4 regions of the Shewanella sp. 5_MG-2023 genome follow, and region 1 is predicted to be linked to each of the others. Evidence: predicted binding sites of a transcription regulator. Region 1 holds the regulator's gene; each other region holds the start of a gene.
The links. Region 1 encodes LexA, which represses DNA repair genes until DNA is damaged. Its sites were predicted from a motif close to TACTGTATNNNNATACAGTA; they were not measured.

Region 1 (3,471 bases):
GGCCATTAACTCGTCATAGCTAAGGGTTTGGCTCAGTGAGGCTTGTGCAGCGGCTTTAGCATCGACAGCAAATTGCTTTTGGTCGATTAGCCATTGGTCAAAGTCTGCTTCAGAAACGGCTTCAACAACAATAGGCATAAAGCCATGATCTTTACCGCATAGTTCGGCACATTGGCCTCGATAAGTACCTATTTTATCGATTTTAGTCCAAGCTTCATTGATGAAACCAGGATTTGCATCTTTTTTAACGGCAAATGCTGGTACCCACCAAGAGTGGATAACGTCATCCGAGGTCATTAAAAAACGTACTTTACGATTTATTGGTAAAACCAGCGGCTTATCGACCTCTAAAAGATAGGTGTCGGTTTTATCTGCGGTGCCAGTAATTTGGTCTGCTGGGGTAGATAATAAACTGAAAAACTCGACATCTTCATTGAAATAGCTGTAATGCCATTTCCATTGAGAGCCCGTCACTTTGACTGTCAGTTCAGCATCGCTGGGATCTTCCATAGCAATCAGCGTTTTTGTTGCTGGGATTGCCATGCCAATTAGGATTAGAAATGGCAATACTGTCCAAGCTATTTCAACCTTGGTACTGTCATGAAAGTCGGCTGCAACTGCACCCTTAGATTTTCTGTGATAGATCATGGAATAAATCATGATCCCAAAGACCACGACACCAATGGCGCAACAGATATACAAAATAATCATATGCAGGTCGTAAACCTGGCCACTGATCTCTGTTACACCTTGAGTCATGTTTAAGGGCATCTCTGCCGCTGTGAGTGGGGTTGCAAGCAACGCCACCATTAATCCGTACAACAATCGCTTCACAAGACTACTCCTCTGCTAATTGCGAATTGCAATTACAAAGAAAAGCCACACAGTAATACTCTGCTCTATGCAAACTTTTCATACCCGAAAAAGTTTGATCATTTCAAAGTACACGGTGGCTTTGAGCTTGAAAACTCAATTATGTTATTACGTTACGGTGCCACACTTGTACCTAATACTGAACTTATCAATTATATTTGACGCTTTACATTCAAGGCTTTCTATACCGCACGGTACCAGCTCAATCTTTTAATAGCGTTTGTATCTTTTTGACATTTATTCTCGGCAGTACGATAAATTGTTACTACCTTGTTAACTACATTACTTGGAGATTAAATATTGATCAAGATCACTTTATCATCTAATTTGCTGAAAAAAGTGCAAAAAAAAGCCCCTCAGCGTAGTGAAGGGCTTTTTTAGTCATATTTTACTAGTGAAACGAGGTAAGGTTTACCCGAGTCGGTACTGCTAAAGTTTGCGTTAATGGGTCGCCTTCAGGTAAGTGAGTATTTACATCTTCAATGATAAGCCCTTGGGCTAAGGCATTTTTGGCAACCAATTGAATGCGGCGATTGTCGCGGGCATCTAATGGTGGTGTCCAAGTAATTACTGCACTTGAAGTACCGTTAGTGAGCGCTTTTTCCATCGCCCACAGGGTTTCGACTTCATCTTTGGTGTGAACTAACAATACTCTGTCCATACGAACATTGGCATTAGCAAGAATTTGCTTATAACCGATATGCGGCGGATTAATCAGTACAATCCAACGGCCTTGCTGACTTAAAATGGCTAACTGACTGCATAATTGAGTCAATTCAGTTAAGCCTTGGTTTTGGGTGCGCTTGGTTTCAATCCCTTGTTTAGTGGGTAAGGGATCAGATGCCATATCTACCCATAATCCAGGGTGACGCGGTGCATTGCCTATTAATGTGTTCATAACCAACCTCCATTACGAATAACGCCAACAGCAAGCCCTTCAATCGTTAGGTTTTGGCAACTTAAATCAACTTTAATCGGCTCATATTCTGCATTTTCAGCATGTAAATAAATAATATTGCCTTTCTTTTCAAATCTTTTCACGGTTACATCGTCTTCAAGACGTGCCACTACAACTTGACCATTGGTGGCAGTTTGCATTTTATGCACTGCTAATAAGTCGCCCTCTAAAATACCAATGTCTTTCATACTGTCGCCTCGAACGCGTAGTAAGAAATTAGCATTGGGCTTAAACATTTCTGGGTCAACTTGGAAATACTGTTCAACATGCTCTTGAGCAAGGATAGGTTCACCTGCAGCAACTTGGCCGATAAGTGGTAAGCCTGCTTCAACTTCCTCTTCCACCTGCACCATGCGGATCCCGCGAGAGGTACCAGGAATAATTTCAATACAGCCTTTTTTTGCCAGTGCTTTTAAGTGTTCTTCAGCGGCATTGGCGCTTTTGAAGCCTAATCGAGTTGCAATTTCTGCACGAGTTGGCGGCATACCTGTTTCGGCGATATTACATTTAATTAGCTCTAATATTTCAGCTTGGCGTGGCGTTAAAGGTCTCATATTGATTCCTGTTTTTTTATACAGTGACTGTCATTATATACAGTATCGGTGGTCGCGCAAGTATTAACCAAATTAATTTAACTATTATCATCTAATTCTTGTTGGCTATATATGGGGGCACGGTTAAGTATATGTAATTTAATTATTTAGTTAATGAAGGTAAGTCAGCTTTTTAAACCGATGAAATTGGCTATTTCTCACATCGTTTGTTTAAACAGTATATTTATACAGTAGTGTTGATTGAAAATAGGTTGGTTGTTATTCGGATATGGCTATTTTTACTGAACAAATATTCTCTGTATAGACCCTTGTTAGTGAAACTGAACCATTATCTGGTATTCTATGGCCAATTAATTGATGTTGAATATGCGAACACTCATGTTAAAACCTGACTCAATCATAGCAAAATCATTACGTTGGATTCAAAAACTGATGGTGCACACGGTTGTTGTGCCTGAAGATCCCTTTGCCGATCTGAACTTAGACCCAGATAAACCAGTGGTCTATGTGATGAAGACAGAATCACTCAGTGATATTGCGGCATTAAATGAAGTGACCGCCAAATATGGCTTACCGAGCCCTTATGAGCGACTAGACGTTGATGGCTTAAATACCCCTAGAATTGTGTGTATTGAAGGTCGTAAGCCTCTATTTGGCAAGCGTTTAAGTGGCGAAAAATTTATTGATAACTTCACCAGCTTATTAGCCTTACATAAAAAAAATGATCAACTTGATATTCAATTGGTGCCAGTGAGTCTGTATTGGGGACGTATCCCTGGTAAAGAAGATGACACCATGACCGCAGCCGTATTTGAGCGTGAAAACCCGACCTGGTTACGTAAATGGTTGATGATTTTGTTCTTAGGTCGCCATAGCTTTATTCAATTCTCAAATGCTATGTCGCTACGTTATATGGCTGATGAACACGGCACTGATGTCAGTATTGCGCATAAACTTATCCGTGTGGCGCGAGTGCACTTTAGACGCCAACGTAAAGTGATGACAGGCCCACAACTGCCAAATCGTCAGGCAATGTTCAACTCATTATTAAAGTCTGATGCCATTGCTCAAGCGATAAAAGAAGAA
Region 2 (3,471 bases), on a different contig from region 1:
CCAATAATTTGATCTGTCACCTTTTCCATTTGCCAATAAGAGGCAAACAGCACCAATGTTGCCATTTCATCTTCAACTAATGCCAATATCTGCTCTGCAAGCTCATCGGTAAAGGCTTCATCTGTAGGCTCATTCTTCATTTGAGGAATAAATAATGTGGCATTATTTTGATAATCAAATGGCGATAGTAACGCCAAAAAGCGGCTGCCATCATTTAATGATAACCCGACTTGATGGGCAAAATGATTAAAATTATTCAGCGCCCGCAGTGTTGCGCTGCACAATACAACACCTGCGGCTTTTTGCCACAGCATAGATTCGAGCATGAAACCCACTTCAATAGGAGAAGCACAAAATAAATAATCCTGTTGTTTACCTGTGATCAGTTCAGCCCAGCGCGCCATGGGCGCACCTTTTTTTGAGTCTTCTTTAGCGAGCATTTTCCATAATTTATGCAAGTTTTCTAAACGCTGGGAAATAAAGCCTGCTTCTGAAAGCACTGTTTCTGATTGATGTTTAGGTAACTCACCATCTTTTATCGCTTCACTTAAAACGGTTTGAATTTTATTAAATTGCTTTAATGCAGAATTCGATGCTGAAGCTAAGTTTTCGGCCTGTATGAGTAATGACTCTGGTAATTTGCCATTTTCAAATCTTAAACGGGTTTCTGGGTTGGCAAAGAGCTGCGGCTGGGTATCACAAAAATGTGCCACTTGATTAAGCTGGCTAACCAGCTCATTAATGTGATCTAGCATCGCTTGCACTGGTGCAATAATATGAGTGGTTTTTAATTGGTTTTGTAATTTAGAGCAGGTTTTACCTGCCTTTTCTAGCCAATCAGCTGTGCCGCGAAGACTTGCTTGGGCGCTGGAGAAATCTCTGGCAACTGTTGGCAGATGATGCGCCTCATCGATGACATAAAACATCTCTTCAGGCTCTGGTAAAATAACCCCGCCGCCTAGTTCTAAGTCGGCAAATAACAAACTGTGGTTAACAATGAGTACGTCCCAGGTTTCGACATCTTCACGGGCTTTATGAAAAGGGCAGTTATGATGATTGGATAACTGACGATGGCAGCTGTGTTTATCACAGCATATTTGCTGCCATAAAAAGTCAGGAACAGGTTGCTCTAAAGTGTCGATTTCACCGTTCCACTTTTTATCTTGGTAATCTTTATGGATTTTTTTGAGTTGGTCAATCTGGCTTTGATCAGGCTTTGTCTGCCACATCGCCATTTGTGAGGTGTCTTCGGGGCCAATCATGGCTTCAAGCTTTGCTAAGCAAACATAGCGCTGACGGCCTTTGACTAAACCAAATTTAAAGTCTACCCCAGACTGTTGCAAAAAGAAGGGTAAATCTTTATGCAGTAATTGCTCTTGTAATGCTACGGTTGCCGTTGCTATACAGACTTTTTTCTTGCTGGCAATGGCTAACGGAATCGTGCCAAGAATATAGGATAAGGATTTACCAATACCGGTGCCGGCTTCACAAACCATAATGCGACGGTGTTTGTCATATTCACCGGCCAGTGTTTTAGATATTTCAGCCACCATATAGTTTTGCTCACGGCGAGAGCGAAAATTTGGCATTGCCGCCGCGATATCTTTATAGATAGTGCGGATCTGACTTTTGACTTTATCCGTTAACATGAGTGACCTATTCGCATTCTTTGCTTACTGTTTATGTGTTCGCTGTTATATGCTGTACATAATAACAGTGAATTGAACTGCACGAAATATTTAATCGAGCCAAAAACTATGACAGTAAGCGTAAATAAGGTGACTTCTATCAAAGGGCGAGTGTTGACGCGGCATTCAGCTTTTCGTGATGGTCGACTTATATTGCAATATTATTTAAAAACGAGATCTGGCCCTGTGCTGATAGAAGTGGACGGGGCTGAAGTAGTGTGTTTTTGCCGTCAAATAGATATACCAAAACTCGCAGGACATATTCATCAAGGTTGCAGAATCGAAACTATCGCGCTTAAAAACTTTAATCACCAAGCTATCGCCTGTATTTATTTAAAGTCAGCCAGTGTACAAAGGCAGTTATTGCGGATTGCCAATGATATGGGGATTGAGATTTATGAGGCAGATATTAGGGCAGAGCAGCGATATTTGATAGAACGCTTTATTGCCTTTGATGTTGAGTTTATCGGGCATTCTAGTTTAGAGGCTGATTTATGTAACAGTCAGAATACCAGCTTAAGTCAATTGCCAGTGTACCAAGCTGTAAAAGCAAGAAAAAGCGATAATGACATCTCGCTTTCTATGATTTCGTTGGATTTCGAATGTAGCCCTAGCGGCGAGTTATATTCAGTTGGCTTATATGGGCAAGATTATCAATTAGTCATTATGGTGGGACAGCCTCAAGAGTCAGAGCACTATATTCAGTGGGTGGTTACCGAAGTTGAGCTTATTAAGCGATTAATTGTTTGGTTTGCCGAATATGATCCTGATGTCATTATTGGCTGGGCGGTCGTCACTTTTGATTTGTCACTATTGTATAAACGTTGTCAGTTACATTCGATACCGTTAACCATTGGTCGTGGGGCGACGGTATTAAGCTGGAAGGTTGAAGATAAGCATCGCCCTGAAACCTTATCTTTACCGGGGCGAGTGGTGCTAGATGGCATCGATTGGATTAAAGCGGCATTTTATCATTTTGAACGCTATTCATTAGAGCACGTATCGCAACAATTACTAAATGAAGGCAAGGCTATTGATCATGTTGATAATCGCAGCCAAGAAATCTGTCATTTGTTTGCCCATGATAAAGTCGCATTGGCGTTTTATAATATTACCGATTGCCGCCTAGTATGGGATATTTTTGATAAAACCCAGTTGCTGGCTTTTGCCATTGAACGGGCCAAACTAACCGGCTTAGAATTTGGCCGCGTTGGCGCATCTGTTGCTGCTTTTAATAATTTATACCTACCGCACTTACATCGAAGCGGTTTTGTTGCCCCTGCTCACCCAGCTAGTGATGGACTTGAATCTCCTGGTGGCTATGTGATGGATTCTATCCCGGGTTTTTACAAAGATGTTTTAGTGTTGGACTTTAAAAGCCTTTATCCATCAATTATTAGAACGTTTTTGATTGATCCCAAAGGCTTGGTGGTGGGCGAACAGCAGCCTGACGAAGTGACTGTGCCGGGTTTTCTCAATGCAAGATTTAGCAGAGACAACCCCATATTGCCAGAGCTAATAGCAACACTCGCGCAGCAGCGTGAGCAAGCCAAACAACTTAACAACCAACCTCTGTCCCAAGCCATTAAAATAATCATGAACTCTTTATATGGCGTATTGGGCTCTAGAGGCTGTGTGTTCCATGATGCCAAGCTTGCAAGCTCGATTACCATGCGTGGCCATCAAATCATGAAGCAAACAAAAGCTTGGATTGAAGAGTTGGGTTATAAGGTGATTTATGGTGATACCGACTCTACCTTTGTGTGGTTAGGAGAAAAGCATC
Region 3 (3,471 bases), on a different contig from region 1:
AACGTTCAGTATTTTTTAAGGTTTGACGGCGTTGATAGCTTAACGGCACTTGATCAGATTGTAGGCGGCTGACTTCAATATAATAACCGTGCACACGGTTATAGCCGACTTTAAGGGAATTAATGCCTGTTTGCTCTTTTTCTCGCAGCTCCATTTGCACTAAATAGTCATTAGCGCCTTCACTTAAACCGCGCCACTCATCAAGCTCGGCGTTATAGCCAGTTTTAATGACTCCACCATCACGAATAAGCATGGGTGGATTATCAACAATCGCTGAGGCTAAAAGCTGTTGCTGCTCAGGGAATTCTCCTAGTTTTCGCGCCAGAGTCTTCAGTTCATCTTGCTGACAATGGCTTAAGGTTTGCTGGATTTCAGGCAGCAATTCTAATGCTTGGCGTAAACGGGCAAAATCACGTGGTCGTGCACTTCTTATGGCAAGCCTTGCCATAATGCGCTCGATATCACCTAAAGCTTTCAGTTGTTGGTGTAAGTCGGCATACAAACCGCTATCAATTAGCTCGGCAACCGCTTGTTGGCGCTGATGAATATGCTGCTGGTTTCTTAATGGTTGGTGGATCCAGCGTTGCAGCATTCGACTGCCCATAGGTGTTGCCGTCTTATCTAGCACCCAAGCAAGTGTATTGTCACGCTGGCCCGACAGGTTCAAAGTTAATTCAAGGTTGCGTCTGGTCGCAGCATCTAAAATGATAGTATCAGCTTGATTAAAAAGGGTAATGCTATTGATGTGCGGCAAAGCTGTCTTTTGGGTGTCTTTGACATATTGCATTAAGCAGCCAGCAGCTTGCAGTGATAAGCGAGCATCTGTAATGCCAAAGCCATGTAAATCTTTCGTGCCAAATTGCTCCAGCAATAGCTGTATGCTGGTATCGTAATCAAATTCCCATTCTGGGCGGCGACGAATACCTTTAATGTTTTCAATTAAATGCACATCGACTAAGTCTTCGCTGTAAAGTAGCTCTGCAGGGCTGGTGCGTTGTAATTCAGCTTCTAATGTCTCAGCGTTTTCTAATTCGACTACCACGAAACGCCCTGATGACACATCTAAAGTTGAGTAGCCGAAACCATTTTTACCTTGATAAACCGCAGCTAACAGATTGTCTTGACGCTCTTGCAGTAAGGCTTCATCAGTTAAGGTGCCAGGCGTTACTATACGGACAACTTTGCGCTCAACCGGACCTTTACTTGTAGCAGGATCGCCAATTTGTTCACAAATAGCTGCTGATTGACCAATTTGGACTAATTTAGCCAAATAGCCTTCAACAGAGTGGTAGGGAATACCTGCCATAGGGATGGCATTACCACCACTTTTGCCTCTAGCGGTCAACGAAATTCCTAAAAATTCAGAAGCAAGTTTGGCATCTTCATAAAATAATTCATAAAAATCTCCCATACGATAAAACAACAACATATCGGGATGCTGCGCTTTAAGCGTCAAATATTGGCGCATCATCGGAGTGTGCTTTTCTAAATTTGGATTTTCAATTGCTGTCATTAATTTGTTGCTCTAAATATGGCTTGGGGATCGGAAAAAAGACCAATACTAATCGGCGCTCATCTTAGCAATAATTGATTTGAATCCCAATAGAGTTACTCATTTAGCGCGGTTCTGAACTGCTATTATCGAGTTGAAAGAGTATAACTATTGGCTTATTTGTCAGATGGTTAACATATTGAAACCACTGTATACAGTAGTCTTTATATACAGTGGTGTAGAAGTTTTAATTATATTTTTACTTATAAGGTATTGATATTGATATTGAAAAACCTTGTTTATTAGTGGTGTTGCAATTTTTTTTTGAGTAACTATTGATACTGTATGATTATACAGTATACTGAGCTCATATTAAGAAACAGACAAATTTATTCGTTATCAATCTCGCCAATGAGATGAGTTCGCTTAGAGGGATAATCACAATGAAAGCAGATCCAAATAAAGAGAAAGCACTGAATGCCGTGTTAGGTCAAATTGAGAAGCAATTTGGTAAAGGTTCAATCATGAAGTTGGGCGCAGACCGCACAATGGATGTTGAAACCATTTCTACTGGCTCACTTTCATTGGATGTTGCCTTGGGTGCTGGTGGTTTACCTATGGGGCGAATCGTAGAAATCTACGGTCCTGAGTCATCAGGTAAAACAACCTTAACCTTAGAAGTGATTGCAGCAGCACAGCGTCAAGGTAAAACCTGTGCGTTTATCGATGCTGAGCATGCTCTTGATCCTATCTATGCTAAAAACCTTGGTGTTGATATTGATAACCTACTTTGTTCGCAACCAGATACGGGTGAACAAGCACTAGAGATTTGTGATGCCTTAACTCGTTCTGGCGCCGTTGATGTGATCATTGTCGATTCAGTGGCGGCATTAACACCAAAAGCTGAAATTGAAGGTGAAATTGGTGACTCACACATGGGCCTTGCTGCTCGTATGATGAGCCAAGCAATGCGTAAACTTGCTGGTAACCTTAAGCAATCAAACACGCTATTGATTTTCATTAACCAAATTCGTATGAAAATTGGTGTGATGTTCGGTAACCCAGAAACTACAACAGGTGGTAATGCACTTAAGTTTTACGCCTCAGTGCGTTTGGATATTCGCCGTACAGGTGCAATCAAAGATGGCGATCAGGTGGTTGGTAACGAAACCCGAGTTAAAGTGGTTAAAAACAAAATTGCAGCGCCATTTAGGCAAGCTGAATTCCAAATCTTGTACGGTAAGGGTATTAACCGTACTGGTGAGCTAGTTGATTTAGGTGTGGCGCATAAGCTTGTTGAAAAAGCTGGTGCTTGGTATAGCTACAAAGGCGGCAAGATTGGTCAAGGCCGTGCAAATGCTGGTAAGTACCTAATTGAAAACCCTGCTGCGGCTGAAGAGATCGAAACTGCATTACGTGAATTATTGCTTAGTAAAGATAAAGAAAAAGATGCCGCCCCTGCTAAACCCGATGAAAACATCGATTTAGAAACCGGTGAAGTGTTTTAAGCCTTTGCTAGGTATTAGTAGTTAGAATTATTAAATCGCGGTGAGCTATATGCTCGCCGCTTTTTTTATCCAATTTTGCTCAGTATGTAACTCATATCTGTCAGAGGCTATACAGCGCCTATCAATTAGCTTTATAGCCACTCTTGTTAGCCGTTTTGTTAGCTGTTTTAGTTGCGGTAATTTTTTGATTACCCATAAATATGGCTATATTGCACAATCAATCAAATATTCGATGATCAAAATCGTTAAATTCCAGCCTAAAATAGCCAATCTATTGCCCTAGAATGTCGCACCTATAGTTTGTTTAAGTATATAATGTTGGCAATTTAGCGCTGACTAACAGCTTCCTGATAAATACGATTTATCCATTTTAGGGCGATTTCATGTTTCAAACTACCGCAGAACTAAGAAGTGCTTTCCTAGAGTTTTTTCGTCACAACGAACATCAAGTTGTCGATAGTAGCTCTTTAG
Region 4 (3,471 bases), on a different contig from region 1:
TTACGCTAGCCTTTCCTCTGCAGCAGAGAGTATTTGGCAACAGATTGAATTAGCACAACGACAAGCTAGTAAGTAGCTTTAAAACTCCAAATAGTTTAAATAGACAGAAGCTATGCATCATCATCTAAAGTCATGGCCTCTTTTATTTCATCACTATCAAAGCCTTTTCGAGATAAGTAAGCATAGGCTTTGGACTTTTCTTTATAGTCGGATAAGTCATAACGCTTTTTAGCCAGCTGACTTTTACAACTGAGATAAAAGTCTAACTCTTCTGTTAGGCTTAGTTGGTATATCAGCTCTTCGAAATCACTGACATCAAGAAGCCGCTGTTTTAATTCTTGCAAGATCAGCGTTTTGCCTTTGCCTTTATTATACAACTTGATAATTTCAGACTTCAGGTCAGCCTTGTCTGCTTTTATGGCTAATTTACTGCGCAGGGTGTCAACTTGAGGGTGTTGTGATAGTGCGTAATCAATTTCAGCGCGAGAAAACCCTTTGGTGGTCATCTGTGAATAAACTTTTTCTTTATTAGTGCCATGAAAGTGTTCAAATTTGTTTTGCAATCGTGCTGTCGCCATTTCAAATGAATCGACATTTTGCTCATGCATGACTTGTTCAATTGCGGTATCAATTTCAGCAACTGATACGCCTCTTAATTGTAATTTACGTTTGATAGCGCCTTTAGCCGTCTCATGACTAAAGGCCAGTTCGCAATAGCGAACGGCAAAATCAAAATCATTTTTCAAATAGCCTCTTTCAATGAGTCTAGCGAGAACAGTGTCAATCCATTGCTGGTTATCGGTTTTACGCTCAAGCTTGGTGCGAATTTCATTGATAGTAAAATCTTGCTGACCAAGGTGCCAATAGGCACTGTTGAAAACATTCTCGATTGTTTTGGCTTGACGAAGTGGCTTACTTTGCATAAAAAATTTTAATTGATTAGAAATGACAAAGGCAGTTTAGCAGACCACTACTCTGTTCAGAACTAGAAGTTCTTGCCACGGTAAAATGTCTGCTTTATTCGTGGTAAATATTAATCGCTTTATGAATATTAACTATGCCCGTACATCTTAATTGTGACCGTACATCTTAATTATTTGCGTAGTGGACACAATCATTCTTTTTAGCCGTTTGTTGCAGCAGTTGTTTTAACTCTGTTTTTCCACCGCTTTTAGTATCATTGATTTGTTGTTCAATGGTTTGTGTTTGCATGACAATTTTTTCAATCGCTGTTTGTCTTGCGCCCTCTTCTGACTGGCCTGATAACACGAGTTGTTCAACAAGATCTGAATAGCGTTCGTAGACCACTCCTTTATAATAATCGGCCTGTGAAGTCATCGGAGTGTGGGCATATACAATTGAGCAGCTTAAAGCACTATTGATTTGCGTGAATGAATCCTGAATTTGAATGACAACGGGCTTTTGAGTCGATGGGCTAGCGCTCGCGCCAAAAGATAATATTGCTAACATTGAAATGATAAATACTTTTTTCATTATGTTTACTCCCGTTGATGAACAACTGAATTCTGATACTGATAATAAGCTTTAAACTTGCCTCTATTTTACCTACGTAAGCTAAACGTAAGCTGAACAAACAATTAACTTTTAACGTTTTTCCTTAAAGAATGCTTATTAGGTTATTTTCGGCTAATGGTTCGACAGCAGCTCGATAATAGTCGCCACTCAATCTTAAACACTCACGCTTACCTTGCTCATAATTTAGTACTTAGCAATGCTGTTTAGTTCAGCTCACTCAGCAAAGCATTCCCTCAATGACCCATAACAGATTAAATAACCAACAATTCGCACGCTTATTCGACAACCTTACGGAATTTATTGCCAATTTTACGGGGACAGCTATAATACTGTATAAACATACAGTGTTGTTGGGTGTCGATTGTTATGAAGGTTATTCCTATTTTTGCTTGTGCCGGTATTACTGGTTTTGAAAGTCCTGCTGCTGAATATCGGCAACTGCCATTAAGTTTAGATGAGCTATTGATTGAACATCCCAGTGCCACTTTTATTGGCCAAGCTAGCGGCGACTCTATGGAGAAAATCGGCATTTTTGATAAGGATATTCTCATTGTGGATCGCCATGTCAGTGTCGAAAACCATGATGTGATAGTGGCAAACTATAACGGCAACTTTGTCTGTAAGCTCATTGATATCAAGCGGCGATTATTATTATCGGCAAATGATCTTCACCAGAGTGTCACGATACAAGAGTATGACAACTTCAGTGTTGAAGGCGTGGTGATCCGTTCAATCCGTTGTCATCGCCAAAGCCCTATATTAGTTAATAACTAATGTTAGCGGATTAAACTAACGACTAACGGACAGTTAAATTATGTATGCACTCGTTGATGCCAACTCTTTTTATTGCAGCGCCGAGCAAGTGTTTCGCCCAGAGTGGCGTGGCCGTCCTATCGTGGTGCTGTCCAATAACGATGGTTGCATTGTGGCGGCTAACCGCCAGGCAAAAGCATTAGGAGTGGGTAAATTTGGTCCTTACTTTGAAGTGCGCGATTTTTGTGAAAAAGCAGGCGTGATTGCGCTTTCCTCCAATTATGAGCTTTATGCCTCTTTGTCTCACTCTATGATGGAAGTGATTGGCCGCTTTGCACCTGAGCAACATATTTACTCTATTGATGAGTCATTTCTGTCATTTAAACATTGTTACCCTGCGATCCCGTGTTTATTAAGCCATGCCGCTATGATCCGCCGCGCGGTATGGAAAGAAACCCGCTTACCTGTGTGTGTCGGTATTGCTGCCACCTTAACCCTTGCCAAAGTGGCCAATCATGCCGCTAAAAAGCTCCAGGGCTATAACGGGGTATGTTATATCCAATCCATTGAGCAAAGAAATGCCATTTTAGCGACAATGAAAGTCACCGATGTGTGGGGGATCGGTTCGCGGATCGGTAACAAATTACATGCCATGGGGATCACCACCGCACTGGATCTGGCTAAATTACAACCAGGCATTGCTCGTAGCCAATTTAGTATTGAAATCGAGCGTACAGTCAGAGAGCTCAATGGCGAGGCTTGTAAAGGCTGGGATAGCGCCAGAGCAGATAAACAGCAGATCTTTTCAACTCGTAGTGTCGGTGAACGTATTAGCGATATAGACTCATTATTACAGGCGCTCAGTAAGCATGCTGGTATCGCGGCAGCCAAAGCCAGAAAGCAAGGCTCTGTGGCTAGCACCATACTGATCTTTGCCAGTAACTCCCCTTATGATGAACAGCCTAATGGCTTTAAATATCATTACCGCTGTGCATATCCAACTAATGACAACCGTGAAATCATCAGTTACGCAGCAGAAATTGCCCGTAAGCTTTATAACCCCAATACTCGCTACTATAAAATCGGGATTGGATTGTTAGATTTATCACCGGTCAAACATTTGCAAACAGACTTATTTGCCCCAGTAAAAGATCCTGCCTTGATGCAGGTTTTTGATAAGTT

Region 2: a site for LexA is predicted at 1,700-1,719, ahead of Q4557_RS05015 (DNA polymerase II). Genes of this name have one in related genera too.
Region 3: a site for LexA is predicted at 1,832-1,851, ahead of recA (recombinase RecA). Genes of this name have one in related genera too.
Region 4: a site for LexA is predicted at 1,864-1,883, ahead of Q4557_RS11270 (LexA family transcriptional regulator). Genes of this name have one in related genera too.

Annotation. Positions count from the first base shown of each region.
Region 1 covers NZ_JAUORC010000042.1:9,928-13,398, forward strand. Annotated here, with positions in the region: gene coxB (cytochrome c oxidase subunit II) at 1-834, opposite strand, end outside; gene Q4557_RS18665 (cell division inhibitor SulA) at 1,265-1,771, opposite strand; gene lexA (transcriptional repressor LexA) at 1,768-2,385, opposite strand; gene plsB (glycerol-3-phosphate 1-O-acyltransferase PlsB) at 2,764-3,471, shown strand, end outside.
Region 2 covers NZ_JAUORC010000006.1:112,255-115,725, reverse strand. Annotated here, with positions in the region: gene dinG (ATP-dependent DNA helicase DinG) at 1-1,649, opposite strand, end outside; gene Q4557_RS05015 (DNA polymerase II) at 1,758-3,471, shown strand, end outside.
Region 3 covers NZ_JAUORC010000012.1:147,571-151,041, forward strand. Annotated here, with positions in the region: gene mutS (DNA mismatch repair protein MutS) at 1-1,513, opposite strand, end outside; gene recA (recombinase RecA) at 1,936-3,000, shown strand; gene alaS (alanine--tRNA ligase) at 3,384-3,471, shown strand, end outside.
Region 4 covers NZ_JAUORC010000016.1:95,563-99,033, reverse strand. Annotated here, with positions in the region: gene Q4557_RS11285 (DUF6435 family protein) at 1-76, shown strand, start outside; gene Q4557_RS11280 (RecX family transcriptional regulator) at 111-923, opposite strand; gene Q4557_RS11275 (hypothetical protein) at 1,090-1,494, opposite strand; gene Q4557_RS11270 (LexA family transcriptional regulator) at 1,903-2,310, shown strand; gene Q4557_RS11265 (Y-family DNA polymerase) at 2,351-3,471, shown strand, end outside.